Regions from separate parts of the Paraburkholderia sp. MM5482-R2 genome, predicted to be linked through region 2. Evidence: predicted binding sites of a transcription regulator. Region 2 holds the regulator's gene; each other region holds the start of a gene.
What was found. The regulator HrcA, encoded in region 2, represses chaperone genes, less so after heat shock. The targets are predictions, from matches to a motif close to TTAGCACTCNNNNNNNNNGAGTGCTAA.
Positions count from the first base shown of each region.

Region 1: the regulator HrcA is predicted to act here: its motif matches at 6,402-6,428, upstream of groES (co-chaperone GroES).
Region 3: the regulator HrcA is predicted to act here: its motif matches at 6,925-6,951, upstream of rpoH (RNA polymerase sigma factor RpoH).

Region 1 covers NZ_JBNDLP010000002.1:941,579-951,278, reverse strand. Annotated here, with positions in the region: gene OKW37_RS07425 (hypothetical protein) at 1-164, opposite strand, end outside; gene OKW37_RS07420 (rubredoxin) at 543-713, opposite strand; gene OKW37_RS07415 (hydroxymethylpyrimidine/phosphomethylpyrimidine kinase) at 1,096-1,959, shown strand; gene OKW37_RS07410 (hypothetical protein) at 2,268-2,435, opposite strand; gene OKW37_RS07405 (chondroitin 4-O-sulfotransferase) at 2,457-3,476, shown strand; gene cysC (adenylyl-sulfate kinase) at 3,503-4,141, shown strand; gene groL (chaperonin GroEL) at 4,345-5,985, opposite strand; gene groES (co-chaperone GroES) at 6,039-6,329, opposite strand; gene OKW37_RS07385 (FkbM family methyltransferase) at 6,863-7,573, opposite strand; gene OKW37_RS07380 (hypothetical protein) at 7,988-8,377, opposite strand; gene OKW37_RS07375 (hypothetical protein) at 8,728-9,351, shown strand; gene OKW37_RS07370 (hypothetical protein) at 9,435-9,700, shown strand, end outside.
Region 2 covers NZ_JBNDLP010000002.1:827,520-837,219, forward strand. Annotated here, with positions in the region: gene glnE (bifunctional [glutamate--ammonia ligase]-adenylyl-L-tyrosine phosphorylase/[glutamate--ammonia-ligase] adenylyltransferase) at 1-1,958, shown strand, start outside; gene recN (DNA repair protein RecN) at 2,064-3,731, opposite strand; gene OKW37_RS06855 (NAD kinase) at 3,798-4,700, opposite strand; gene hrcA (heat-inducible transcriptional repressor HrcA) at 4,911-5,930, shown strand; gene hemH (ferrochelatase) at 6,112-7,182, shown strand; gene OKW37_RS06870 (RNA-binding S4 domain-containing protein) at 7,191-7,598, shown strand; gene OKW37_RS06875 (hypothetical protein) at 7,570-7,731, opposite strand; gene grpE (nucleotide exchange factor GrpE) at 8,097-8,684, shown strand; gene dnaK (molecular chaperone DnaK) at 9,016-9,700, shown strand, end outside.
Region 3 covers NZ_JBNDLP010000002.1:620,007-629,706, reverse strand. Annotated here, with positions in the region: gene rsmD (16S rRNA (guanine(966)-N(2))-methyltransferase RsmD) at 1-27, opposite strand, end outside; gene ftsY (signal recognition particle-docking protein FtsY) at 278-1,429, shown strand; gene maiA (maleylacetoacetate isomerase) at 1,535-2,179, opposite strand; gene OKW37_RS05950 (fumarylacetoacetate hydrolase family protein) at 2,214-2,912, opposite strand; gene ybiB (DNA-binding protein YbiB) at 3,135-4,106, shown strand; partial or broken gene OKW37_RS05940 (2-isopropylmalate synthase) at 4,488-5,475, shown strand; gene OKW37_RS05935 (nuclear transport factor 2 family protein) at 5,673-6,056, opposite strand; gene OKW37_RS05930 (acyloxyacyl hydrolase) at 6,098-6,658, opposite strand; gene rpoH (RNA polymerase sigma factor RpoH) at 7,013-7,948, shown strand; gene cydP (cytochrome oxidase putative small subunit CydP) at 8,359-8,619, shown strand; gene OKW37_RS05915 (cytochrome ubiquinol oxidase subunit I) at 8,609-9,700, shown strand, end outside.

The sequences.
Region 1 (9,700 bases), 110 kb from region 2:
GTGCGCAATGCATGCGACGCGCGCAGCAGCGCGGCACCGCTCTCGTCGCGCTGCTCGAACGCGAGCGACGCCTCGGCGAGCGCGAGTTCCGCAGGGCGGACCGCGCCGCCGCGCGGGTTCGGCAGTGCATCGATGGAAACGGGTGCTGCGGATCGAAGAGTCATGGGCAGGCGACACGAAGCTGACGGGGCCGTCGCTTCGCGCCGCATGCTGAGTGAGCGGCCACCGCGCGAACCGGCGACAGGACAATGACAGACTACCGTTGCGACACGACGCGACCGGCGATGTTCCGCGCCGGCGCGCTCAGACAGGCGCCGGGCGTGCCGGACGCATCAAGCGATTGCAGCAATTGCGCGGCGGATGACGCCGCTGACTTTTCGGGATCGAAGCTCAGGGTTCAGGTTCGGACCGAATCTCGGGACCCGGTTTGGGGGCCGAAGCTTCCGGCGTGTCGCACGAGCCCATCAAACCGCGACGCCGGAACAATGATCAAGCGACGCGAACGACCGACCGACCGGCTGACGCCGGCGGCTTGCCGAACTTCAGATCTGGACCATTTCGAAGTCTTCCTTGCGCGCTCCGCACTCCGGACACGTCCAGTTGATGGGCACGTCTTCCCAGCGTGTGCCCGGCGCAATGCCTTCGTCGGGCAAGCCGGCCTCTTCGTCGTAAATCCAGCCGCAAATCAGGCACATCCAGCTTTGATATTCCATTCTTTTGTCGCGTCGTTGAGTCCGTGGAAGCGGGAGCCATGATGGTACCGTGTTGCCGCCCCCATGCCTAGCAATCGAAAACTCGCAATCGTAGCGTGGACCGGGCTTCGGCGGTGCGCCCGCGCGCCGTGCGCACGACGCTCGCGGCGTCATGCCGCATGGCGGTGGGGACACCCGGCAGCGCGATAGGGGGCGCCTCGGCAAGCTCGCGGCGCTAGCGTGGCAACCTCAAAGCAATCCCCGCCGGCTGCGCGTCAGCGGGCCGCGAGCCAGCCTCTGGCAGTCCCCGCCGCGCGAAAAAACGCCCTCTCCACGGTTTAGGCCGCATAATTGAGCCAATTGCGCATTGCGCGCCGAAATCCTGCTTTCCTTATCCATTTTCATGCCCAGCGACACGCCTCCGATCGTCCTCACCTTCGGTCTCTCCGACCCCACCGGCGGCTCCGGCCTGCAGGCGGACCTGTTGACACTTGCCAGCATGGGCTGCCACGGCGTTTCCGTGCTCACGGGCTATACCGTGCGCGACTCGGCGAACTGCGACGAAGTCACCGGGCTCGACCCGGACATCGTCGCGACGCAGGCGCGCATGCTGCTCGAGGACATGCCGATCGCCGCATTCAAGGTCGGCGCGTGCACGCGCGCCGAAGTGGTCAGCGCGATCGCGGAAGTTGTCGCCGACTACGACGACATCCCGCTGATCCTCGCCCCGGACTTCACGCTCGACGACGAGCACGTGCTCGCCGCCGACGAACTGCGCGAAGCGATCGCCGATCTGCTCGCGCCGCAAACCACGCTGCTAGTCGCCGACTCGGCGACGCTGCTCGCGCTCGCGCAGCCCGACGGCGACGCGGAGGCGCCGAGCCTCGACGCGGCGATCTCGCATCTGCTGTCGCAGGGCTGCGAGTACATTCTGTCGACCGAAACCGGCACGCATCGGCTCGTCAACACACTCTTCAGCGAGGACGGCCAGTTGCGTCAGGACATGTGGGACCGCGCGCCGCATCGGTTGACGGGCCTGACCGATACGCTCGGCGCGGCGATCGCCGCGCTTCTCGCCAACGGCCAGGAGCCCGCGGAAGCGGTGCGCGAAAGCCAGGAGTATCTGTATCAGGCAGTGCGCAATGCGTTCCGGCCCGGCATGGGGGCGTACATGCCCGATCGCTTCTTCTGGGCGCGCAGCAGCGATGAAGACGAAACGCCGCCCGCGCAAGGCAAGGGCGCGGCGCCGGGGGAAGCGCGGCACTGAGCTCGCCATTCGTCGGCATCGACTAAAAACCCGCTGTCAGCCGTTTTTTTCATTAATGCGACTTTCGCGATTGGTGCGACTTTCCATTCGATTTATCCAAATTGAACAATGTAATTAGCGCGTAGCTATCGATACTGCCGCGCCCAGTTCGTCTCGCGGGCATCCTGGTCAATTTATTTTGCATAGCCGCATGAATCTTGCTGTCGGCGATGCAACCGGACGTTTTATCGCGTAATCAAACGTTACAACGCCGATGACATCTTTTGTCTAGACTTTACGCATCACGATCAGTCATATGTCCCCACATGTCATTTCCCACCTTCTTCATCCATCCACCGAAATGCGGCGGTTCGACCGTTATTTCGTTTTTTGATTTGAATAAAGGTAATGACCAATTCATTAGCTTTGTCTGGGATCAGGATGGCTGGGGAAACTGTCGCGCAAAGCTGCTCGCGACGCAGGTAGGCGGCGGTCATCTACCGTATGGCATTCATCGGATGATCAAACATCCGGTCAACTACTGCACGATCCTGCGCGATCCGCTCGCGCGCCAGATCTCGCACTACTGGTATGCGGCGAACGGCAAGAACGGCCAGATCACGCGCGGCGTCAGCGTGTCGGCGACCGAGGCTCTGGCGCTGCAAGGTGTACTGTCGCTCGACGAGTGGGTCAGCGAATCGCTCGGCGGCAGGAACCTGTTCGTGCAGATGCTGAGCGGCGAGCCGGCGGTCAACGAAGCGAGCCTCGCCGTCGCGCAAATCCATTTGCGCGAACAGATCGGTACCGTCGGCGTCTGCGAGGACATGAGCGAATTCTTATTGCGGCTGTGCGGTTCGACAGGGATGAAATTACCTTTCTGTTTCGTAGCGAATCGCACCAATGGTGCGCCGAAAGGCAAAGCTCACATCAGCGAAGCAGCCAGACAAAAGTTCATCGACGACAATAGCCTCGATTACGAACTGTTCCGCGACGCGAACCGAATCGTCGAAGCCTATGCGAATGAAACGGGCAGCGTCTTTTCGAATGCGCTCGAATTGGTCCGCGTGATTCAGTCCGAAATAAATCAGCTCGAGAATCCGCACGTCTACAGCGCGACGGTTTTCGGCATCGATGGCTCATTCCTGTCGCGCGTGCATGAGGTGATCCGCCGCTTCGATCTCGCGCCGATCGACACCTATCTGGAGTTCGCGCGAAGCCGGCAGCGTCCGCCGGTCGACCTGTTCGACGGTTTTGTCGACACGGTGCGCGACGGCGTAGTGTGCGGCTGGGCCGTCAACCTGAGCGAGCCGCAGCGGCAGGTACCGCTCGAGGTGCGGGTCGGCACGCAGATCGTCGCGACCGGCTGCAGCGGCGAGCCGCGGCCCGATGTGGCGAGCGCCGGCTATCCGAGCGCATACAGCGGATTTTCGATTCCACTGCCGAATGATATTCCGGAAGGCTTTCGCGTTACCATTGCCAATTCCACCGAAAGCCTGCACAACGCCGGCACGTGGCGGCAAGGCTGGCACTGCGAATGAGCCAGAAGAGCCAAGAGAACCGATCCATGAAAGAGCCGCCCCAGTTCGTGCAACGCTTCCACGGCAAGATCGCGGTGCAGGACCGCATACGCATGTTCGATCAGATGCCCGCCACGATCTGGCTGACCGGCCTGTCCGGCGCCGGCAAATCGACGCTCGCGTTCGCGCTCGAGGAGCAGCTGATCGCGCTCGGTCACGCCTGCTATGTGCTCGACGGCGACAACATCCGCCACGGTCTGGCGAGCGACCTTGGATTCGAGCCCGACGACCGGCGCGAAAACATCCGCCGGGTCGCGCACGTCGCCCAATTGATGAACGACGCGGGTCTGATCGTGATTTCCGCGCTGATTTCGCCGCTACGCGAAGATCGGGCAATGGCGCGCGCGATCATCGGAGCCGACAAGTTCGTCGAAACCTATGTGTCCGCCTCGCTCGCCACCTGCGCGAGCCGCGATCCCAAAGGTCTTTACGCGAAAGCGAGGTCTGGCGAGATCAGCTCGTTCACCGGCGTATCAGCGCCCTATGAAGCGCCGATCGATCCCGACCTGCACGTCGACACGGGAACGCTGAGCCCCGCGCAAAGCGTCGCGCAGATCTTCCACTACCTGCGGGAAAAGTGCCTCGGAAGGTCCTCTCATCGCACGGCTCGCGCCGCGGGCGCCTGATCCGGACAAAAGGGCGTCCGGAAGCGCTCGCCAGCAAGCGCATCAACGCCGGCCCCAAACGAAAAAACCCGCATAAGCGGGTTTTTTCGTTTGGGGAAACGCCTCGCGGCGCACTCCCCACATGGACTTCCAGCCGGGCCTCGGCCGTGATCCAGACGCGCGGCAGTTCAACCACGCGGCCGGACCACGAGGCCCGAGCGGAATTACATGTCCATGCCCATGCCGCCCATGCCGCCGGGCATGCCGCCAGGCATCGGAGCATCTTCCTTCGGCAGTTCGCAGACAGCTGCGTCGGTCGTCAGCAGCAGGCCAGCAACCGAAGCTGCGTTTTGCAGCGCCGTGCGCGTCACCTTCGTCGGGTCCACGACACCTGCGTCGACCAGGTCGACGTACTCGCCGGTCGCTGCGTTGTAGCCGTAGTTGCCCTTGCCAGCAGCAACCGCTGCCACGACGACGCTCGCTTCTTCGCCACCGTTGGCGACGATCTGGCGCAGCGGCTCTTCCATGGCGCGCAGAACGATCTTGATACCTGCGTCCTGATCGGCGTTAGCGCCCTTCAGGCCAGCGATTGCCGTACGTGCACGGATCAGCGCGACGCCGCCACCCGCCACGATGCCTTCTTCCACAGCCGCGCGCGTTGCGTGCAGTGCGTCTTCGACACGTGCCTTCTTTTCCTTCATTTCGACTTCGGTCGCAGCACCGACCTTGATCACTGCAACGCCGCCTGCCAGCTTGGCGACGCGTTCTTGCAGCTTTTCACGGTCGTAGTCCGAGGTCGCTTCTTCGATCTGCGTGCGCACTTGCTTGACGCGAGCTTCGATGTTCGCTGCTTCGCCAGCGCCGTCGATGATCGTGGTGTTTTCCTTGCCCACTTCGATGCGCTTCGCCTGGCCCAGTTCAGCCAGCGTTGCCTTCTCGAGCGTGAGGCCGGTTTCTTCAGCGATGACCTGACCGCCGGTCAGGATCGCGATGTCTTCCAGCATCGCCTTACGACGATCGCCGAAGCCCGGAGCCTTGACGGCAACGGTCTTCAGGATGCCGCGGATGTTGTTGACGACCAGCGTTGCGAGCGCTTCGCCTTCGACGTCTTCAGCGATGATCAGCAGCGGACGGCCAGCCTTCGCGACTTGCTCGAGCACCGGCAGCAGGTCACGGATGTTCGACACCTTCTTGTCGTGCAGCAGCACGAACGGGTTCTCGAGCACGGCGACTTGCTTGTCCGGGTTGTTGATGAAATACGGCGACAGGTAGCCGCGGTCGAATTGCATACCTTCGACGACGTCCAGCTCGTCTTGCAGCGACTTGCCGTCTTCGACGGTGATCACGCCTTCCTTGCCGACCTTGTCCATTGCTTCAGCGATGCGCTCGCCGATCGACGAATCGCTGTTCGCCGAGATCGCGCCAACCTGGGCGATTTCCTTGTTGGTCGTGCACGGCTTGCTGATCTTGCGCAGTTCTTCGATTGCGGCTGTAACGGCCTTGTCGATACCGCGCTTCAGGTCCATCGGGTTCATGCCCGATGCGACGTACTTCATGCCTTCGCGGACGATCGATTGCGCGAGAACCGTAGCGGTCGTCGTGCCGTCGCCTGCGTTGTCGCTGGTCTTGGAAGCGACTTCCTTGACCATTTGCGCGCCCATGTTCTGGAGCTTGTCTTTCAGTTCGATCTCTTTCGCGACCGACACACCGTCCTTGGTGACCGTCGGGCCGCCGAAGCTGCGCTCGAGAACCACGTTGCGGCCCTTCGGACCCAGCGTGACCTTCACGGCGTTGGCGAGAATATTCACGCCTTCGACCATCTTGGCACGGGCGGAATCACCGAATACGACGTCTTTAGCTGCCATCTTCTAACTCCTTGAATACTTTGGATATAACCGGTGAAGTAGCGACCTTGCGCTTACTTCTGCACCACGGCCATGATGTCTTCTTCGCGCATCACGAGCAGTTCGTTGCCGTCGACCTTGACGGTCTGGCCTGCGTACTTGCCGAACAGGACGCGGTCGCCGACCTTCACGTCGAGCGCAATGGCTGCGCCCTTGTCGTCGCGCTTGCCCGGGCCGACTGCGAGGATTTCACCTTGATCCGGCTTTTCCGCTGCGGCTTCGGGGATCACGATGCCCGACGCGGTCTTGGTTTCCTGATCCAGACGTTTGACGATCACGCGATCATGCAAAGGACGAAGGTTCATACATACTCCTCTCTGATTGAGACTGAAGAACGCTGAGAAAAACCCGGCTGGCCGAGCCAACCGGAGATGTTGTTAGCACTCTCGTGCAGCGAGTGCTAATTATATGGACGGGCAGTGACAAATTCAAGAAGCGGGGAACGCGGTCGAAGTTCACTCACCCTGAAACGTGATTCGCTCGGGCTTGAACCCCGCCCCGTGCGGAACGTCTGCCGTTCGGTATTTTCTCTAAGAAAACAATAATTTACCGACGTGTTGCGTTGAGATTCGGCCCTTCGTGAAGGAAGAGGCGAGCCATGACGAGGCAGCGACTTCGGAGCGGAGCGCCCGCTCGAAACGTCAAACCCAGGGAAATCCCCCATAAGCGCGGGCCGTTACGATAGTCAGCCTTCAGGCAAGTCGAGGGGGCTCATGAATGTGCTTCACGGCTGAAGCACCAGTCGGTCCAGGTAGATCTGGACCGTTGCAGCGGCCGTTGATAGTGGGATTGTGAAATTGATAGCAGCTGCAAGGACGATACGTGCGGAACCGTAACGCTATAACTGGGTGCGAAAGATTTGAGATCTTTCCACTCTGAAGATCAGCGACAAATATGTCCAACTGACCAGTCGGTAATTGCGCTCCTCCAGATAGCGAAATATGGCTGAATCTATTACTTCCCTGATCGAAGTCAGCGTAAACTCCACAATAATGATCTTTGGTTTATACCTGCTGATATCAATCGATCGCAAGACTTCGTAATCGTGACCTTCCACGTCGATGGAAAGCAGATCGATTTTCTGATCGGCGTACGGGGTGTGCTCGAGAACGTCGTTCAATGTGGTAGTTTCAACGGTCCGGACGGAGATAGGCTTCTGGACTTCGGCCGCAGCCACTATGGGATCTATGGTCGAAGTCAACCCATAATTTGAAAAATTATAGACTTCCTTGAGCTGTTTCTCGTTCGAGACGGCCGCACATACATTGACATCACCGGACCGCGCAAGAGAAAACGTTTCAATTTTCACTGGATCCATGTCTATGTTGATGCCGCGCCAACCACGCTTGTAAAGCGCATGTGTGTTCGAGAACTTGACAGGGTGGTATGCACCAACGTCGACATAAACACCCTTATTGCACCGGGGACTGATTATCTCGCGCAACACCGCGTCCTCTCCAAACTGCGAGTAGTACAAACGCGGCCCGCGTGTTATCCACGTCTTGCGGACGAGCCAAAGGAAGTGTCCGAACGTCTTCGGGTTCAACATAACCGCTCCTCACTTCGAAACGATAACGGCAAAAGGTCAAACAGCGTTTGATCTGGAAGCTTGCCCCAGCAGAAGGTCGGTCCGGCATTACGTTAGCTAATATTCACTATGGCAGGCCTCATTACCGCCGCAAATGTGCCGCAGTACGGACCAAACGATATTCGCGAATTAGTTACATGCTCGAAAGGTCGTTGAGCGTTACATCTGCAGACTACTCGACGGTTAGCCGAACATTAAGCGAAAGTCATAATAATGTGTATTTTTGGCCGAAACCGTCGAGTATGCAAAAAGCTTCCGGTTCCAGTCGGTTCGCGTGTCGTCGACTACAGCCGCGCGAGATTCAGCCCGGCGAAGCCTTCTGCATGAGGCTACGATCCGCCAGTTTCGGTCGCCCGACAGCGCGCTCGTTTCACTTCACTTCTGCGCAGGCCGGTGCAACGCATTACCCGCCATCCACTTGAGCCGTTCGCAATTGACCTTGATGCGCGCCGCGAATTCCTTCGGATCTCGCTCGCGCAGTGCGTTCATCTGGCTATTGGTGATGTCGGCGCGGTGCCAGCCCGTGTCCCAGTGCTGATCGAAATCGGTCGCACCGGTCAGGACCTTTCGGAGCCGCTCCTTATAGGCGCCGATCCGCTCGGGCGACACGTCGCAAAACGCCCGCGCGAAGCTTGCGCGCTCACCCGCCGTCTCCGCGCTCATGTTGGCGTCGCTCGCGCCGCTCGCGAGCGGCGCGGCGAGCGACAGCACCGACAGACAGAACGCTGCGCAAAGCGGCCGATAGCGATACGATAGGTTTTTCATCTTCGACTCCTGACGATCCTTCGTGGCGACCAGGGATTGTCCCGATCTTCAACGCCGCCTCGCCGATTGTGTCCTGATTGCACTGCACGATGGCGTTTTCGCGCGCTATCCGATGCATCGCGTGGCCAAACCGCGGTGCTACGCTCGTTAAAGCGGCATTCGCGACGTGCCCGTTCCGGGGAACCGTGGCGCCAAGCACCGCAACGCCACGGCCTATCGGCAGGCCGCGACAGAAGCACGAGCGCCAGGCATGAGAACGAGCTCGAACACGACGCGCAACGAGCACAGAACGAAAGCACGACACGAAATCAAACACAAAAAGGCGAGACATCGCTGCGGGAGTGACTGCGATGGCATTTAGAACATATACCGTACTGACGCTGTTGGTGACGAGCACTGCCGCGTTCGCGTGGCGGCCTGTCACCTATCCGATCCGAAGTCAGAGCCCTTACGAGCGCAGCATCGACAACGCGATGTGCTACGCCGAGGCGAACCGCGTGACCGGGGTCAACATGGCCCACGAGTCGCAGATTCCGCCGCGTCAACCGCGCGCGGCCAAAGGTGCGTCGACCGGCGTACCGTCGAAGCCGCCGCTTCCGCCTAGTTCCTTCTCAGCCACGCCGCTGCCGTGGAGCGCGAGCGCGCCCGAAGCCGCGAGCGCGCCGTTGGCTGAGGCGCAAGCGCCTGGCGGTGCATCGTCGGCGAAACCGGTGAACGAAGCCGCGGCCGGCGCCAGCGCGCCAGGCGCGCCAGCCACCGCGGCGGCGAATGCACCGCCGAACGCATCGGCAGCGGCAACGGGCCCCAGTGCGACCGCGGCACCCGGCGCGTCGGATGGGGCGGCCGCTTCGCTGCAGGCCAACGCGGCGTCGAACGTAAAGCTGCCGCCGCTGCCCGCGCCCGAGCCACCGATGACCCGCTATTGGGCCGCCTACGGCGCGTGCATGCAGGCGCGCGGTTACGTCGTTCAGTAGTCCGGCCGACGCCGCTTGCGGGCGTCGTTGCATTCATTCTTTTTGATGGCGCCGCCCTTCGGCGCCAGTGGAGCGACACGGCCATGCCGCGCGACACGACCTCCGACCAGCCATTTTTCCATCACTGCGCATACTGCGGCGTGCCGCTGTCGGGCCGCTTTTCGCCGTGTCCCGCATGCCACGCACTGCCGATCGATTCGTTCGATACGGACGACAAGCCCGGCGAGCGCTCCGCGCGATCCCGGGCGCTGAGCGCATCGCGCACGCAACTCGAACCGCTGCCAGCGGCCGCGAGCTTGCCCGCGGACCGTTCGTCGCGACGCTCCGCGCAAACGAAGATGAGCCCCTA
Region 2 (9,700 bases):
CGATTCGCGCGCTGCATCTGCAGATCCGCCAGGAGGCGCAGCGCCGCGCGTCGATGCGCCCCGACAAGGCCGACGACATCAAGCTCGGCCGTGGCGGCATCCGTGAAATCGAATTCAGCGCGCAGGTGTTCCAGCTGATCCGCGGCGGCCAGGACGCCGGCTTTCGCGTGCGGCCGACGCTCGCCGTGCTGCGCCACGCGGCCACGAATGGGTTGATGGATCCGTCGGTGTGCGTGAAGCTGTCGCAGGCGTATCGCTTTCTGCGGGAGCTCGAGCATCGTTTGCAATATCGCAACGACGCGCAGACCCACGCGATGCCCGTCGATGCCGAAGACCGCATGGCGCTCGCGCGCGTGATGGGCTGCGACGACTACCCGCAATTGATGACGAAGCTCGACGCGCATCGCGAGTTGGTCGAACAGCAGTTCGACCAGATTTTCGCCGACAAGGTGGGCGGCCGCGACGGTTGCGGCGCGCCCGAGGACGGCGCGGCCGCGTGGGTGTGGAGCAGCGCGCTCGCCGACGATAGCGCCGACGACGCACTGCGCGCGCGCCTCGTCGAACTGGGGGTGGCCGAGCCCGGTGAGCTGCTCGCCCGGCTGCAGGCGGTGTGGCGCTCGTCGCGCTACACGGGCCTGAACGAGCGCAGCCGGCAGCGTTTCGACATCGTCGCGCAGCGCGCGCTCGAAGCCGCGCGCACGCTGGAGCCGGCCGGGCGCCGCGGCGATACGGTCGCGCGCCTGTTCGATCTGCTCGAAGCGGTGAGCCGGCGCGGCGCGTATCTGGCGCTTCTGACCGAGTATCCGCAGGCGCTGCACCAGGTGCTGTCGGTGCTGGGCGGCTCGCGCTGGGCGGCCGGCTATCTGATCCGCCATCCGCAGCTGCTCGACGAGCTGCTCGACGTCGAGGCGATCAACAGTCCGTTCGACTGGGCTGAATTCAAGCGTACGTTGCGTTTGCGGCTCGCCGCCGCCGATGGCGTCGAGCAGCAGATGGATCTGCTGCGTCACGCGCATCAGGCCGAGGTGTTCCGCATTCTGCTGATCGATCTTGCCGGCAAGCTGTCCGTCGAGCACGTCAGCGACCGGCTGTCCGAGCTCGCCGACGCAGTGCTCGACGTGACGATCGAAGCCGTGTGGAAGCAGTTGGCCAAACGTCATCGCGACGTGCCGCGCTTCGCGGTGATCGCCTACGGCAAGCTCGGCGGCAAGGAGCTCGGCTACGCGTCGGACCTCGACGTGATCTTCCTGTACGACGATCCCGGCGATGCCGCCGCCGACGTCTACGCAACCTACACACGGCGTCTGATCACATGGCTGACCACCGCGACCGGCGCCGGCACATTGTTCGACATCGACCTGCGGCTGCGGCCCAACGGCGAGTCGGGCCTGCTCGTCACCGACCTCGATGCGTTCCGCCGCTACCAGCTGCGCGAGGGCGACGCGGCGAATACCGCGTGGGTGTGGGAGCATCAGGCGCTGACGCGTGCGCGCTACTGCGCGGGCGATCCGGAGATCGGCGCGAAGTTCGAGGCGATCCGCGAACAGGTGCTGACGACGCCGCGCGAAGCGGCGCCGCTCGCGAAAGAGATCGTCGAGATGCGCGCGCGTGTCGAGGCGGGACATCCGAACCATACGCCGGCGCTGTTCGACCTGAAGCACGACCGCGGCGGCATGGTCGATATCGAGTTCACCGTGCAGTACTGGGTGCTGCTGCATGCGGCGCGCGATCCCGAGCTGATCCGCAATACCGGCAATATCGCGCTGCTGCGTGAGGTGTCGCGTTTCGGGCTGATGAGCGAAGCGGAAGCGGAGACGGTCGGCGCCGCCTATCGGCGCTATCGCAAGCTGCAGCACACGCTGCGGCTCGATGGGATGGAGAAGGCGCGGGTCGATCCGGCGCTGGTCGCGGCCGAGCGCGAGGCGGTGCTGGCGTTGTGGAAGAGGGTGTTTGGGTAAGGGCGCTCACGCACTTCGCGTAGCGCATCATGCGCGGCCGGGATCGGTGTGATGTCCCGGCCAAGCCGACTCAGCCGTGTGCGGCCGCCTATGCGCGGCGCAATTTCAGGCGGCCAGCATTTCCTTCGCGTGCTTGCGCGTGGTCGCCGTGATTTCGAGGCCGCCGAGCATTCGCGCGACTTCCTCGATGCGGCTCGCCTTGTCGAGCGAGCTCACGCTGCTGAGCGTGCCGCCGGTGCCGTTGCTCGTCTTTGCGACCTGGAAATGATGATCGCCGCGCGCGGCGACCTGCGGCAGATGAGTCACGCACAGCACCTGGCGCGCCTCGCCGAGCTGATGCAATAGCCGTCCGACCACTTCGGCCACGCCGCCGCCGATGCCCGTATCCACTTCGTCGAAGATCAGGGTCGGTGTCGGGCTGGCCGCGCTCGCGATTACTGCGAGCGCGAGACTGATACGCGCGAGTTCGCCGCCTGACGCAACCTTCGCGAGCGGCCGCCGCGGCACGCCGGCATGACCGGCGACGCGGAACTCGATCTGCTCGAGCCCGTGCGCGCCACCTTCGGGCAGCGGCACCAGCGCGACGTCGAAGCTGCCGCCTTTCATCGACAGTTCCTGCATGCCGGTCGTGACCGCCTCGCCGAGCGCCTTGCCTGCTTTCGCGCGTGCCTTCGACAGCTTTTTCGCCTCGGCGACGAACACTTCCTTCGCTTGCGCTTCGGCGGCGCGCAGGCCGTCGAGGTCGGCGGCGGCGTCGAGCGCGGCCAGTTGCTTGCGCCGCTCTGCGTGTTCTTCCGGCAGCGTCTCGGGTTGCAGGCGGAATTTGCGCGCGGCCGAGTGCAGCGCGTCGAGGCGCTTTTCGACCTGCGCGAGCCGCTCCGGATCGAGCTCGAGCTTCTGCGCGTAGTGGCTCAGCGAATACGCGGCTTCCTGCAACTGGATTTCGGCCGGTTCGAGCGCGGCGAGCACGTCGTTCAGCGCGGGGTCGATCTCCGCGAGGTCGCGCACCTTCGACACGATCGAGCCGAGATGCGTGATCATCGCGTCGTCCGATTCGGATAGCGCGCCGAGCGCTCCCTGCACGCCATCGATCAGATTCGCGGAATGCGACAGCCGCCGATGCTCGGTGTTGACTTCTTCCCATTCGCCCGGCTGTGGCGCGAGCTTGTCGAGTTCGGTGAGTTGCCACGCGAGTCGCTCGCGTTCGAGTTGCAGCTCGCGATCGCGCGTTTGCGCTTGCTCGACGGCCTGCGCCTTGTCGCGCCACGCGCGCCACGCGCGCGTGACGGCGGCGGCCAGGTCGGACAGGCCCGCGTGCGTGTCGAACAGCTCGCGCTGCGCGTCCGGGCGCATCAGCAACTGGTGCGCGTGCTGGCCGTGAATATCGACGAGCATCTCGCCGACCTCGCGCAGCTGCGCGAGCGTGGCCGCCGTACCGTTGATGAACGCGCGCGAGCGGCCGTTCGCGTCGACCACCCGCCGCAGCATCACGGTGCCGCCGTGCTGGCCGTCGTCGGCCGCGCCGAGCGCCTGGGTGTCGAGCCATTGATCGACCTGTGCGTGCGTCTCGAACTCCGCGGTGATGTCGGCGCGGCTCTCGCCGGTGCGCACGACGCTCGCCTCGGCGCGCGCGCCTAGTGCCAGCGCGAGCGCGTCGATCAGGATCGATTTGCCAGCGCCGGTTTCGCCCGAGAAAACGGTAAAGCCGCTGTCGAATTCGAGGTCGAGCGCGGCGACGATGACGAAGTCGCGTATCGAGAGGTGGCGAAGCATGGAGGTCGTCGGGTGAGCTTGGGATTCGGGTGGCGGCCGCGGCGGCGTGCGAAATCAAAGTGCCGCTTACGGCCTCGGGTCTTCTTCGTGCGACGGGTACTCGTGCCAGTGCAGCTTCTTGCGTAGCGTCGCATAGTAGCTGTAGCCGACCGGATGCAGCATCGGCACCGTGTGGCGCGAACGGCGCACCTCGATCGTGTCACCGAGCTCCAGCGACGTGAACGACTGCATGTCGAAATTGACGTTCACCTCGCGCCCGGAAACGATCTGGATGCTGACCTTCGATTCGTCCGGCAGCACGATCGGCCGGTTCGACAGCGCGTGCGGCGCGATCGGCACGAGCACGATGCCCTGTAGTTGCGGATGCAGGATCGGCCCCTGCGAGGACAGCGCGTACGCGGTCGAGCCGGTCGGCGTCGCGACGATCAGGCCGTCCGAGCGCTGGTTGTACATGAAGCGGCCGTCGACCGACACGCGCAACTCCGCCATGCCCGAGAAGCCGCTGCGGTTGACCACCACGTCGTTGAACGCGAGCGCGTGGTAGATCGGCGTGCCGTCGCGCACGATGCGCGCTTCGAGCAGCACGCGCTCCTCGCGCTCGAAATTGCCGGACAGCATCTGCGGCACGATCTCGCGCATGTCGGAGATCGGAATGTCCGTGATGAAGCCGAGCCGCCCGTGGTTGATGCCGATCAAGGGCGTGCGATACGGCGCGAGCTGGCGGCCGATGCCGAGCATCGTGCCGTCGCCGCCGAGCACCACGGCGACGTCGGCGCGCGCGCCGATCTCGGCGAGACGCAGCGCCGGATAGTCGGTCACGCCGATTTCGGCGGCGGTGTCGGCTTCGAACACGACTTCCAGGCCGAGCTTCGCGATGCAGGCGGCGAGCGCGGTCAGCGGCTCGCCGATGCCTGGCGTATTGCTGCGCCCGACGAGCGCGACGGTCTTGAACTGGCTGGTCACTTGCATGCCGGCATTACACCATAGGTAGGGCCTGAAAAGAACCGCAGACCAACCCGGTTGTGGGGCGGCGCACGCAGGGCGTCTGCGTATGTCGCGATTATCGTTAGAATGGTGAAGACCCGATGACATGCGAGCCCGCCGACGGCGGTGCATTCGCCGGGAGCGGGCGCCGCGGGCGCTCTCGGCTGCGATGCCATTGAGCTAAAATTTTTCGTCATGCTAGATCCTCGCGCACAAACCCTCCTCAAAACGCTGATTGAGCGCTACATCGCCGAAGGTCAGCCGGTCGGCTCTCGCACGCTGTCACGTTATTCGGGCCTCGAACTGAGTCCGGCCACGATCCGCAACGTGATGTCGGACCTCGAGGATCTGGGGCTCGTGATCAGTCCGCATACGTCGGCAGGGCGCATTCCGACACCACGCGGCTACCGCCTGTTCGTCGACACGATGCTGACCGTCGAATCCGCCGCCGACGAGGAGGCGGTGACGCGCACCGTCAAGACCACGCTGCAGGTGGGCGAGCCGCAGAAGATCGTCGCCGCGGCGGCGAGCGTGCTGTCAAATCTGTCGCAGTTCGCCGGCGTCGTGCTCACGCCGCGTCGCAGCCACGTGTTCAAGCAGATCGAATTCATGCGCCTGTCCGACCAGCGCATTCTGCTGATCATCGTGACGCCCGAAGGCGACGTGCAAAACCGCATCCTCGCCACCCAGCGCGACTTTTCGCCTTCGCAACTGGTGGAAGCCTCCAATTACATCAACGCGCACTTCGCGGGCCTCTCGTTCGACGAGGTGCGCCGCCGCCTGCGCGAGGAAATCGACGAGCTGCGTGGCGACATGACCTCGCTGATGCACGCGGCCGTCACCGCCAGCACCGACGAATCCGACACCGGCGAGACCGTGTTGATCTCGGGCGAGCGCAATCTGCTCGAAGTCGCCGATCTTTCGTCGGACATGGCGCGCCTGCGCAAGCTGTTCGATGTGTTCGACCAGAAGACCAGCCTCCTTCAGTTGCTCGACGTGTCGAGTCACGCGGCGGGCGTGCAAATATTCATTGGCGGCGAATCGAATCTGGTACCGATCGAGGAAATGAGCGTCGTCACCGCGCCGTACGAGGTGAACGGCAAGATCGTCGGCACGCTCGGTGTGATCGGACCGACCCGCATGGCCTACAACCGCGTGATTCCGATCGTGGACATAACCGCGCGGCTGTTGTCCATGACGCTCAGCCAGCAGTAGTCCTCGGGCTCCGCGGAACTGGCGTCATCGCAGTCCGTGGCGATCATGATGCGCGAACGCGCGGTGTCTGCCAATCGTCCGAATGGCCAGGGGTCTCTGGCGGCGCCGGGCAGAACTCGCGCCGCTATAATGAATCTCCATTGAATCGACTCGCCGCAAAATGCGGTGATTTCTGCTACCTATGCGCTTCGACCTCGAGCGGCCTTCACAGAACGCCACGTCGCATCGCGTCGCCGTGTTGCTGATCAATCTCGGCACGCCCGACGCGCCGACGCCGCGCGCGGTGCGCCGCTACCTCGCGCAGTTCCTGTCCGATCCTCGCGTGGTCGAAATTCCGGCGCTGCTGTGGCAGCTCATTCTGCGTCTGCTGATTCTGCCGTTGCGCGGCCGCAGCTCTGCGAAGAAGTATGCGGCGGTGTGGATGCCCGAGGGCTCACCGCTGCGCGTCCACACCGAAAAGCAGGTCGAGGGCCTGCGCCATCTGCTGCAACTGAACGACTACACGGTGCTGGTCGACTACGCGATGCGCTACGGCACGCCCGGCATTCCGGCAATGCTGAACCAGCTGAAGCTCGCGGGCGCCGAGCGCGTGTTGCTGATGCCGATGTATCCGCAGTATTCGGCGTCGACCACTGCGACCGCGTTCGACGAAGCCTTTTCCGCGCTCAAGCGCATGCGCAACCAGCCGGAAGTCCGCACCGTGCGCCAGTACGCCGATCACCCGGCGTACATCGCGGCGCTCGCCGCACAGGTGCACCACTACTGGCATCTGCACGGCCGCCCCGATTTCGCGGCGGGCGACAAGCTCGTGCTCAGTTTCCACGGCGTGCCCAAGCGCACGCTCGACCTCGGCGACCCGTACCACGAGCAATGCCAGCAGACCGGCGCGCTGCTGATGCAGGCGCTCGATTTGACGTCGGTCGAATGCCGCATCACGTTCCAGTCGCGCTTCGGCAAGGCCGAATGGCTGCAGCCCTACACGGCGCCGACGTTGAAGGAGCTCGGCGCGGCAGGCGTGCGGCGTGCTGACGTGTTTTGCCCGGGTTTCACCGCCGACTGCCTCGAAACGATCGAGGAAATCGGCATGGAAGGGCGCGGCGAATTTCTGCAGGCGGGTGGCAAGGAGTTTCACCGGATCGCCTGTCTGAACGCGTCGCAGCCGTGGGTTGCCGCGCTTGGCGAAATCGTTGCGCAGCATCTGCAGGGCTGGCCCGTGCAGGCGGTGCCGGTGCCGCACACGACAGGAGCTTGAATACGCAGATGAACTACCGCATTTCAACCGAACCGGGCGCGAAACTGCGCATCGACAAATGGCTGTGGGCCGCGCGCTTCTTCAAGACGCGTTCGCTGGCCGCGGAGGCGGTCGACAAGGGGCGGGTGCGTATCGGCGGCGTCGCCGTGAAGCCGGCGAAGGACGTGCGTGTCGGCGATCTGGTCGAAATCGAGATCGAGCGCTACGTGTGGCAGGTGGAGGTGCTGGGCGTATGCGACGTACGCGGTCCGGCGAGCGTCGCGCAGACGCTTTATTTGGAAACCGCGCAGAGCAAGGCGAAGCGGCAGGTCGAGCAGGAACGGCGCAAGGTCTACCACGAGCCGGCCGCCGCGCTGCACGGCCGACCGACCAAACGCGACCGGCGCACTATCGACAGATTTTCAGGTGGGGATTGAGAAACTGCTCCACGGTGGCGTGTGCGCCGCCGTACTCGGTGGTGTGGTCGTTGACCGCACCGGACATGCAGATGGTCGTGGTGCCCGCGATCAGTACCAGTGCGACCACGCCGATTGCAAAGGTCAGTTTCACGGTACTCCCCTTGATGGGCTGAAACAGGCTATCGGAACGACTGTCAGGTGTCGGTAACGCTTACGTCAGATTAGGGTTAACGTGGCGTTGCCGCTCCCTGACTGGAGAATAGGTCAGTTGCGGGCTGCACTCAATCTCTATCTGATTGCGCCACGTTGAGGCTTGTTACGGCGCATTTCGCCTGCACGTCGGTGGTGCGAAAAAACCCTCGACCCGCTTGAAACGGCTTTTTCAGGCCCCATCTGGGGTCCGGTCTGGCGGATCGGCGCGAAGACGCGTGTCGCGATTTTGCAAAGCATGAATCGTACTGTGTCGGAACGGCTTGCACCGCCTTTGGCTTTTACTTTTTAACGACTTTCAGCGACATGGAAAACACGCAAGAGAACCCGACGAGCCAGAATCCCACGCCCGCCGACGAAGCCGCGCGCCAGGCCGCCGAGGCGGCCGGGGCCGCTGCTCAACAGCCGGACACCGGCGCCCCCGCGGAACCGGCCCAGGGTGCCGCCGAGCAGGCGCTGGTCGACGCTCAGGCGAAGATCGCCGAGTTGCAGGAAAGCTTCCTGCGCGCGAAGGCCGAAACCGAAAATGTGCGCCGGCGCGCTCAGGAAGACGTCGCCAAGGCGCACAAGTATGCGATCGAGAGCTTCGCCGAGCATCTGCTGCCGGTGGTCGACAGTCTCGAGGCGGCCGTCGCCCATTCGTCCGACGACTTGCAGAAGGTCCGCGAAGGCGTCGAGCTCACGCTGCGGCAGTTGAGCGGCGCGCTCGAGAAGGGTCGCGTCGTGGCGATCAATCCGGTCGGCGAAAAGTTCGATCCGCATCGCCATCAGGCCATTTCGATGGTGCCGGCCGACCAGGAGCCGAACACCGTCGTCGCGGTGCTGCAAAAGGGCTTTGTGATCGCGGATCGCGTACTGCGTCCCGCGCTCGTGACCGTCGCGGCGCCGAAGTAATCACGTTGACACTCGCTCCGGGCGTTTGCGCCGGTGGCGTCTGCTGCGTCGCTTCGCATCGCTACGTGCCGCAAAGATCCATCGATTCAGGCACTTCCGGCGAACCACGCCGGGGGCGCCGCGCAGACTGACCGAGCGGGCTCGCAGCGAAGATTCAGGCGCCTCGCCCCGTGATTGAAAAAAATTAAAGACCGCATCGCAAAAGAGGTCTTGAAAACGATGTGGCCGCACTTATTTTGAGTGCAGGTATGAATTGAGAGCGGATCGTCCCGCCGCCAGATGGGTCAACCGGGCGCTTTCCGCAGCGATCAAAGTCAGGAGATTTGTAAAAATGGGCAAAATCATCGGTATCGACCTCGGCACGACTAACTCGTGCGTGGCGATCATGGAAGGCAACTCGGTCAAGGTCATCGAGAACTCGGAAGGCGCGCGCACCACGCCGTCGATCATCGCTTACATGGATGACAGCGAGATCCTGGTCGGCGCGCCGGCCAAGCGTCAGTCGGTCACGAACCCGAAGAACACGCTGTTCGCGGTCAAGCGCCTGATCGGCCGCCGCTTCGAAGAGAAGGAAGTGCAGAAGGACATCGGCCTGATGCCCTACAAGATCATCAAGGCCGACAACGGTGACGCGTGGGTCGAAGTGCGCGACCAGAAGCTCGCGCCGCCGCAAATCTCCGCCGAAGTCCTGCGCAAGATGAAGAAGACCGCTGAGGACTACCTTGGCGAGACCGTCACGGAAGCCGTGATCACGGTGCCGGCGTACTTCAACGACAGCCAGCGTCAGGCAACCAAGGACGCCGGCCGCATCGCCGGTCTGGAAGTCAAGCGGATCATCAACGAACCGACCGCCGCGGCTCTCGCGTTCGGTCTGGACAAAGCCGAAAAGGGCGATCGCAAGATCGCGGTGTACGACCTGGGCGGCGGTACGTTCGACGTGTCGATCATCGAAATCGCGGACGTCGACGGTGAAATGCAGTTCGAAGTGCTATCCACGAACGGCGATACGTTCCTCG
Region 3 (9,700 bases), 210 kb from region 2:
GGCGCGTGAAGGTGCTAAACGAGGCATGCAGTATCGTGCAGTTTCAGCTAGGTGATGAACACGCCCGCGGCGTCGATGCGCGCGGGCCGGAGCGCTCACGTTACCACAGGGGTGGCGCGCGTCCAGCCTGGCCGAGCGGCCAATACGACGCGCCGCAGCACGCCTGATAAAATGTGCGGCTGCCAGCGCCCCGCCTTTTCGCATCCCGGCGCTGCCCACCGCTTCGCCGGTCCCGTGCCGGCTGCGCGCATCGGCGCACTCTCCCATACGTCAGATCATGTTCAGCTTTTTCAAACGATTCAAGGGCTCGAAAGAGTCCGATACCGCCGCAGACGAATCGCTAGCGGCGCAAGACGGCGCGGCACCCGAGGCCGAGGCCGCACCCGTTGCGCCCGCCGAACCCATCGAGCCTAACGCGCCCCCCGTTCCGCCTGCGGCCACGACCATCATCGAGCCGCAGCCCGAGCCGCCAGACGCTATGCTCGATACCGTTGAAATCGTCCCACCGCCCGTGCAGGACGCCGGCGCGAAGCGCTCGTGGCTCACGCGCCTGAAGAGCGGCCTCGCGAAAACCAGTTCGAACCTGACCGGCATTTTCGTCGGCACGAAGATCGACGAGGACTTGTACGAGGACCTCGAAACCGCGCTGCTGATGTCGGACGCCGGCGTCGAGGCGACCGAATTCCTGCTCGAAGCGCTGCGTGAGAAAGTGCGCAGCGAACGCCTGACGGCCCCCCAGCAGGTCAAAACCGCCTTGCGCACACTGCTCGTCGAATTGCTCAAGCCGCTCGAAAAATCGCTGATGCTCGGCCGCGCGCATCCGCTCGTGATGATGATTGCCGGCGTCAACGGCGCGGGCAAAACCACGAGCATCGGCAAGCTCGCGAAGCATCTGCAGAGCTTTGACCAATCGGTGCTGCTCGCCGCCGGCGACACGTTCCGCGCCGCCGCGCGCGAGCAACTCGCCGTGTGGGGCCAGCGCAACAACGTGACCGTGGTCGCGCAGGAAAGCGGCGACCCGGCCGCGGTGATCTTCGACGCGGTCGGCGCCGCGCGCGCGCGCAAGATCGACGTGATGATGGCCGACACGGCCGGCCGCCTGCCCACGCAACTGCATCTGATGGAAGAACTGCGCAAGGTGAAGCGCGTGATTGGCAAGGCGCAGGACGGCGCGCCGCACGAAGTGCTGCTCGTGATCGACGCGAACACCGGCCAGAACGCGCTCACACAGGTCAAGGCGTTCGACGACGCGCTCGGGCTCACCGGCCTGATCGTCACCAAGCTCGACGGCACCGCGAAGGGCGGCATCCTCGCGGCGATCGCGCGGCAGCGGCCGATTCCGGTGTATTTCATCGGCGTCGGCGAAAAGGTCGAGGACCTGCAGCCGTTCAGCGCGGAGGAGTTCTCGGACGCGCTACTGGGCGGCTGATCGCGTGATCGTTGCGGCGCTCGCGGCGAACCAAAGGAAAAGGGCACTCCGCGGAGCGCCCTTTTTTCGTTTCAAGCTACCGTCGACGTGTCAGCGATCCCGGGCTCACTCCGCGTCCGGCTGCACGCCCGGCGCCGCGCGCGCGAACGCATCGAGTTGCATCGCGTGATCGTAGATGCGCTGGATCGTCGGAAACTTTGCGGTGTCGACCTTGAAGCGCTGCGCGTTGAATACCTGCGGAATCAGGCACGCGTCGGCGAGTGTCGGTGCGTCGCCGAAACACAGTTTGCCGGTGCGCGCGTCGCCGGCAAGATGCGTCTCCAGCGTCGCGAAGCCCGCGTCGATCCAGTGCCGGTACCACGCGTCCTTCGCGTCGTCGTCGACTCGCAGCGTGTGCTTCAGATAGCGCAGCACGCGCAGATTGTTCAGGGGATGAATCTCGCACGCGACCTGCAGCGCCACCGAGCGCACATACGCGCGATCGAGCGGTGCCTTCGGTAGCAGCGGCGGCTCGGGATGCGTCTCCTCGAGATACTCGATGATCGCGAGCGACTGCGGCAGCAAATGACTGCCGTCGGCGAGCGTCGGCACGATGCAGTCGGGGTTGATCTTGCGATACGCGGGCTTCAGCTGCTCGCCGCCTTCGCGCACGAGGTGCACGGGTACGTAGTCGTACGACAGGTTCTTCACGTTCAGCGCGATGCGCACGCGATACGACGCCGAGCTACGGAAATAGCTGTAGAGCTTCATGTTGTCTGCCTCCTCCACCTGCACGCAAGCCGTCTCAGACGACGCGCACGCTGAACTCGCCGAGCCCGTCCACGCCGCCCTTCATCAGGTCACCCTTGACGACCGCGCCGACGCCTTCCGGCGTGCCGGTGAAAATCAGGTCGCCAGGCCGCAGTTCGAACAGCGTCGACAGATACGCGATCGTCTCGGCCACCGACCAGATCAGCTGCGACACATCCGCGCGCTGCTTGTCCTCGCCATTCACCGACAGCCAGATCTCGCCTTTGCCGATGTGACCGACCGTCGAAGCCGGATGGATCGGGCCGAGCGGCGCCGAGTGATCGAAGCCCTTGGCGGTATCCCACGGACGACCCATTTTCTTCGCTTCGCCTTGCAGGTCGCGGCGCGTCATGTCGAGACCGAGCGCGTAGCCGTAGACGTGATCGAGCGCGCGGTCGACGGGGATGTCTTTGCCGCCCTCGCCGATCGCCGCGACCATTTCCATTTCGAAATGGACGTTCCTGGTCTGCGACGGATACGGGAATTCGCCGGTCGTGCCCGGCGCGACGTACACGATCGCATCGGCCGGCTTCGTGAAGAAGAACGGCGGCTCGCGGTCCGGGTCGTGGCCCATTTCACGCGCGTGCGCCTCGTAATTGCGCCCCACGCAGTAGATGCGGCGCACCGCGAACTGCTCGCCCGACCCCACGACCGGCACCGCGACCTGCGGTGCCGGTGCAAATACGTAACTCATCCCGTTCTCCGTTTTCCGATGTGCGCCGCCGAGGCGGCGAGAAACATCGAGTGTAACCCGCGGCACGGCGCGGAGGCGTGTCAGGCGGCCCGTCGCGCGCCACTGCGTGCCCGCTTCGTTGCTGTTCGCCCGCTCGCCATAGATGCGATACTCACACCGAACTGTTCCCCGAATGGCGTAGCGAACCGCCAGGCGCGGCACGCCACCCGCCTCTTGCGCACGATGACCGACTCCACCGATACCACTTCTTCCTTCCCCTGGGCCCGATTCATCAAGGAAATCGGCCGCGGCCCGAATGGCGCCCGCGCGCTGACCGCCGACGACACGCGCTCGCTCTACACCGCGATGCTCGACGGCCGCGTCGACGATCTCGAACTCGGCGCGGTGCTGCTCGCGTATCGCGTGAAAGGCGAAACCGCCGACGAACTCGCCGCGATGCTGGCCGCCGCGCATACGTCGTTCGAGCCGGTGCGGCTGCCGCACGGCGCGTTTCGGCCGGTGTCGATTCCGTCGTACAACGGCGCGCGCAAGCAGCCGAACCTCGTGCCGCTGCTCGCGCTGCTGCTCGCCCGCGAAGGCGTGCCGGTGCTGGTACACGGCGTCACCGAGGATCTGGGTCGGGTGACGAGCGCGGAAATCTTCACACATCTGCGCATCGCCCATGCGCAGTCGCACGCGCAGATCGAAGCTGGACTTGCGGAGCGCCGCGTCGCGTTCGCCTCGATCGACGTCCTGGCGCCCAAGCTCGCGCGCCTGCTCGCGCTGCGCCGGCGCATGGGCGTGCGCAATTCGACGCATACGCTCGTGAAGCTGCTGCAGCCGTTCGCGCCCGCGGGATTGCGGCTCGTGAACTACACGCATCCGCCGTATCGCGACAGTCTCACTCAGCTGTTCGTCACGCATCCCGATGCGGCCGTCGGCGGTGCGCTGCTCGCGCGCGGCACCGAAGGCGAGGCGGTCGCCGATACGCGCCGCCAGGTGCAGGTCGACTGGCTGCATGACGGCATCTGCGAGACGCGGCTGCCGCACGAGCGCTCGTCGCCCGATGCGCCCGAAGTCGAGCTGCCCGAAGCGCGCGACGCGGCGACCACGGCCGCCTGGATCGACGCCGTGCTGCGCGGCGAAGCGCCGGTGCCTGGCGCGCTCGAGCGGCAGGTCGAGCTGATCGTCGATATCGCGAAGACGGCGGCCTGACGGCCGCGGGTTGACAGGCCAACGCACGCCGTCATACATTTGGCCTCATGCGTTCCCTTCCGAACACCCTCCGAATTATCTCCGGCCGCCTGGCGCGGCCCCTATCGCTACACCTGGCGTAAGTCTCGCGTAGCGCCGCGCGCTGGCAGCTCCGGTTGCCGTCGGCGGTCCTGCCCGTAGTTCCCGCAGTTTCGCTTCACCCCCGTCGTAGTTCTCCACAACCTGTCGTCGTTTGCATTCGTCCGTTTACCGCGCGGACGATGCGAGAGGATCACGTGTACGTTGCATGGGCAGCATCCGCAGCGAGCATGCGTGAACAGTCGGCCAACCGCTCGACGTCCCCACCCTCCGCCGACGACACCACGAATGAGGCACCTCTCCATGTTGCGCAATCCCGCTGAAAAGTACCGCCCTTTTCCCGCCGTCCGGCTGACCGGCCGCAAATGGCCGAGTCGCACGGTCGACGCCGCACCCGTCTGGATGAGCACGGACCTGCGCGACGGCAATCAGGCGCTGATCGAACCGATGAACGCTGCGCAGAAACTCGAATACTTCGAGATGCTGGTCGCGATCGGTTTCAAGGAAATCGAAGTGGGCTTTCCGTCGGCGTCGCAGGCCGATTTCGACTTCGTGCGCAAGCTGATCGACGAGCGACGCATTCCCGACGACGTCACGATCGACGTCTTCGTGCCGTCGCGCGCGGAGCTGATCGCACGCACGTTCGACGCGCTCGAAGGCGCGCCGCGCGCGATCGTGCATCTGTACAACGCGATCTGCCCGTCGTTCCGGCGCATCGTGTTCCAGCAGTCGAAGGATGAGATCAAGGCGCTCGCCGTCGAAGGCACGGGGCCTCATCAAGGAACACGCGCAGGCGCGGCCGGGCACGCGCTGGACCTTCCAGTACTCGCCCGAGACCTTCAACACGACCGAGCTGCCATTCGCGCGCGAGGTGTGCGACGCGCTCGCGCAAACGTGGCGGCCTACGCGCGATCACAAGATGATCGTCAACCTGCCGGCAAGCGTCGAAGCGGCCACGCCGAACGTGTTCGCCGACCAGATCGAATGGATGCATCGCAACCTCGGTTACCGCGACAGCATCGTGCTGTCGGTGCATCCGCACAACGATCGCGGCACCGCCGTGGCCGCGGCGCAGCTCGCGCTGCTGGCGGGCGCGGATCGCATCGAAGGCTGTCTGTTCGGCAATGGCGAGCGCACCGGCAACGTCGATCTCGTCACAGTCGCGATGAATCTCGACGCGATGGGTATCGACAGCGGTCTGGATTTCTCGGATCTCGCGACGATCAGGCGCGTGGCGGAACGCTGCACGCGGCTTCCGGTGGCGGCGCGGCATCCGTATGCGGGACAGGTAGCGATGCGCGGCACGCGCGAGGCGCGCGACGCGGATGCCGATATGGACGAGCACGGCGCAAACAGCCGCGACAAAGCTGGCGAATGCGCGACCGCGTGAATTCGCGTTGGGCCTCGAGCCTGCTGCAGCGGAGTGCACACCCACATTCCGCTGCCGCTGGAGACGCGCTCACGAGGCGCGCCCGCCCGATGAGAATCTCACTCGAGCGCGCAACGGGTCGCCTGCCACGCGATCAGTCGCCACTGCCCGTCTTCGTGCGTGTGAATCGCGGTATAGGCAATCGGAAACAGGAGCGCGCCGTTATTCGCCTCCATCTCGATCAGCGCGCGGCCCGTGACGACGTAGGTCTCGCGCCCGGCCGGCAAGACATCCTGCGACTGCACCTCGATTTGCCGATAACGACGGCGCCCCGCGGTGATCCCGTCGATGAACTGCCGCTTCGTCTCGCGCTTGCCATTCGTATGGACGTAGCTCACGTTGTCCGCGAGCAGCGTGTCGAGCGACTGCCCATCGCCATCGACCATCGCGCGAAAACGCTCTCGCTCGAGCCCGCGAATCGCTTCGATCATCTTTGCCGCCATTGCAGAGCCCCTCGAACACCGCGAGCCGCAGGCGGCCACGGTCAGAAGTGATATTGCAAATATAGCTGGCTGAAATTTATACCAGGATTCGGCTCTTTGATACCGCCATTGGAGACATGCTGGAAGCGGTAGCCGGCGACATACTGCTCACGAGCGCCGAACTGCAACCCGACGCCCGCCATCTCGGCGAACTGGAACGAGGTGCCCAACGTGAAGTCGGAAGAAATGCGCGGGCTGGTCAGCAGCCGGACGCCGGCACCCACCTCGATGAATGGCCGCACCGAACCCGACGACCTGATGAAGCGGATTACCGGCGTCACGCCGATCTCGCCGATGTTGTCGTGAACGTTTCCTTCATTGGTGTGCCACCACGCGACATGCGCCTCGCCGAGCAGCGCGAAATGCCAGTCGCCGATCTCCCACCAGGTCAGGTTTGGATCCCAGACCACGCCGAGATCGAGCGTCCTGACGTGATGGTCGCCGACGCCGGCGGCCACCTGCACGCCGAACTGCTCAGCTTGGGATGCGCCCGCCGCACCCAGCAGAACGGCAAACGTGCTTTTTAGAGTAAGCCCACGCACCACAAGATTCTGCCTGTTCATCCGCCCCCCATACTGCCGGGTATTAAGCGAGCGCCCCCTTTATTCCAAGCACGAATTCAAGAGCAAGTATTTCCCAGATAATGCCCCACGAACAGCAATTATTCTCTTAAAACGGGACGATATCAGTCAAACATGAGCCTGCAAGCGCTCCTGGCGGTACTTTGTACAGGTCCAACGCGCAAGGCAAATAGAGCGTATGATGGCTATCAGAAGTCAAAACTCAATAGGATTTTCGGGAACTCGGATGCCCCTGCGACCTCTAAGTATTAGCACTCGGTAGATCCGAGTGCTAACATCCATCGCTGGAGTCGTTTACTGAGTACGCTATTGTCTGATTCCAAAGGAGCTTCACACGTGAGCCATGCAATGACCCTTCCGAGTACTTTGAGCCCGTCGTCGGCTAAGGCCGCTCCGGCAGGTGCACTGGCGCTCTCGCATTCCTCGCTGCTGTCTGGTCACCTCGGCAACATCGACGCCTACATCCAGGCGGTCAACCGGATTCCGATGCTGACGCCGGCGGAGGAACGCCAGTTCGCCACCGAATTGCGCGAACACGACAATCTGGAGGCTGCGCGCCGCCTGGTGCTGTCGCACCTGCGACTCGTCGTGTCCATCGCGCGTAACTATCTCGGTTACGGGTTGCCGCACGCCGATCTGATCCAGGAAGGCAACATCGGCCTGATGAAAGCAGTCAAGCGCTTCGATCCCGAGCAAAACGTGCGCCTCGTGTCGTACGCGATGCACTGGATCAAGGCCGAGATCCACGAGTACATCCTGCGCAACTGGCGCATGGTGAAGGTCGCCACCACCAAGGCGCAGCGTAAGCTGTTCTTCAACCTGCGCAGCCACAAGCAGGGGCTTGGCGCGTTCACGCCGGACGAGATCGAAGGTCTCGCGAAGGAGCTGAACGTGAAGCGCGAAGAGGTCGCGGAGATGGAGACGCGTCTGTCGGGCGGCGATATCGCGCTCGAAGGTCAGGTCGAAGACGGCGAGGAGTCGTACGCGCCAATCGCCTATCTGGCCGACTCGCATAGTGAGCCGACTGCCGTGCTGGCTTCGCGTCAGCGCGACCGGCTGCAAAGCGACGGCATCGCAAGCGCGCTCGACGCGCTCGATCCGCGCAGCCGCCGCATCATCGAAGCGCGCTGGCTGAAGGTGGCCGACGATGGCTCGGGCGGCTCCACGTTGCACGAGCTGGCCGACGAGTTCGGTGTGTCGGCCGAACGTATCCGCCAGATCGAAGCCAGCGCGATGAAGAAGATGCGCGGCGCGCTGACCGAATACGCGTAAAGCGTCGAAGCCATGCGCGCGTCAATTGTGTCCCGCCCATGACATAGGTAAAAACGACACGCGTTAATCGGTCGCGCCATTTAGCGACCATCGCGCTCAAGCCCCGCCCTCGCAAGACGGCGGGGCTTTTTTCATTCCTTTCGTCCATTCTTTCGTCCACACGGCCGCGCATTCGCGTCGGCCTATCCGCAAGCCGGCCTGTCGAGGCCGGTAAGCGTTTCTTGACGTATCGCAAGTCCGGTAGCAATACTGCACAGACGCGGCAAGTTTCGCGACGTGTTGCCGCATGGCTAAACCTGAGCGCGCGGGGTTCACCTCCTACAATCGGCATGCATTCGCCAGACTGCCTGACGGCCAGGGCGGTCTGGATCCAGCCGGACTCACCGGCGTGAAGTCGTCTTCGACCGATCATGACCATAGCCCTGAATCGCAGCAGCACTGTCCGGTCGCGCTTGCGCGGCCGGTTCACCAGGTGGGCGCGCGGTCCAACGCTGGCGCGCGATATCGCCATCATCCTCGCCATCAAGTTCGTCCTACTGATGGCGCTCAAGTACACATTCTTCAATCATCCACAGGCGCAGCACATGATGCTGCCGCCTGAGCAGGTCGCGCAGGCGCTGCTGTCGGTGCCCGCCCCGCATCCGTCTCGAGGTGATCAACATGCCCGTTAGCGAAGTCGTAGAACTGTCGCGGTTCCAGTTCGCCATCACGGCGCTTTATCACTTTCTGTTCGTGCCGCTCACGCTCGGTCTCGCCTGGCTGCTCGTCATCATGGAATCGGTCTACGTGATGACCGGCAAGCAGATCTACAAGGACATGACGCAGTTCTGGGGCAAGCTGTTTGGCATCAACTTTGCAATGGGCGTCGCGACCGGCCTCACGCTCGAGTTTCAGTTCGGCACCAACTGGGCTTATTACTCGCATTACGTCGGCGACATTTTCGGCGTCCCGCTCGCCGTCGAAGGGCTGATGGCGTTCTTCCTCGAATCGACGTTCGTCGGTCTGTTCTTTTTCGGCTGGAACAGATTGTCAAAAATCCAGCATCTGATCGTCACGTTCTGTGTCGCGCTCGGTTCGAACCTGTCGGCGCTGTGGATTCTGATTGCCAACGGCTGGATGAACAATCCGGTCGGCGCGAAGTTCAACTATCAGACGATGCGCATGGAGCTCGACAGCATCGGCTCGGTGATCTTCAACCCGGTTGCACAGGTCAAGTTCGTGCACACGGTATCAGCTGGATACGTGACCGCGGCGATGTTCGTACTCGGCGTGTCGTCGTGGTATCTGTTGAAGCGCCGCGACACCGAGTTCGCGCTGCGCTCGTTCGCGATCGCCGCCGGCTTCGGCCTCGCGTCGGCGCTGTGCGTGATCGTGCTGGGCGACGAATCCGGCTATCGCACCGGTGAAGTCCAGCAGATCAAGCTCGCCGCGATCGAATCCGAATGGGAGACCGCGCCCGCGCCGGCACCGTTCACGATATTTGGCATCCCCAATCAGAAAGAGCAACGCACCGACTATGCGATCCGTGTGCCGTACGCGCTCGGCATTATCGCGACCCGCTCGCTCGACGAACCCGTGGTCGGCCTGCGCGACCTGATCGCCCAAAACGAAGGTCGCATCAAGGACGGCATGCTCGCCTATTCGGCGTTGCAGCGGTTAAAGGGCGGCGACTCCAGCGACGAGGCGCATGCGGAGTTCGACAAGTACAAGGACGATCTCGGCTACGCCCTGCTGCTCAAGCGGTTCACGCCG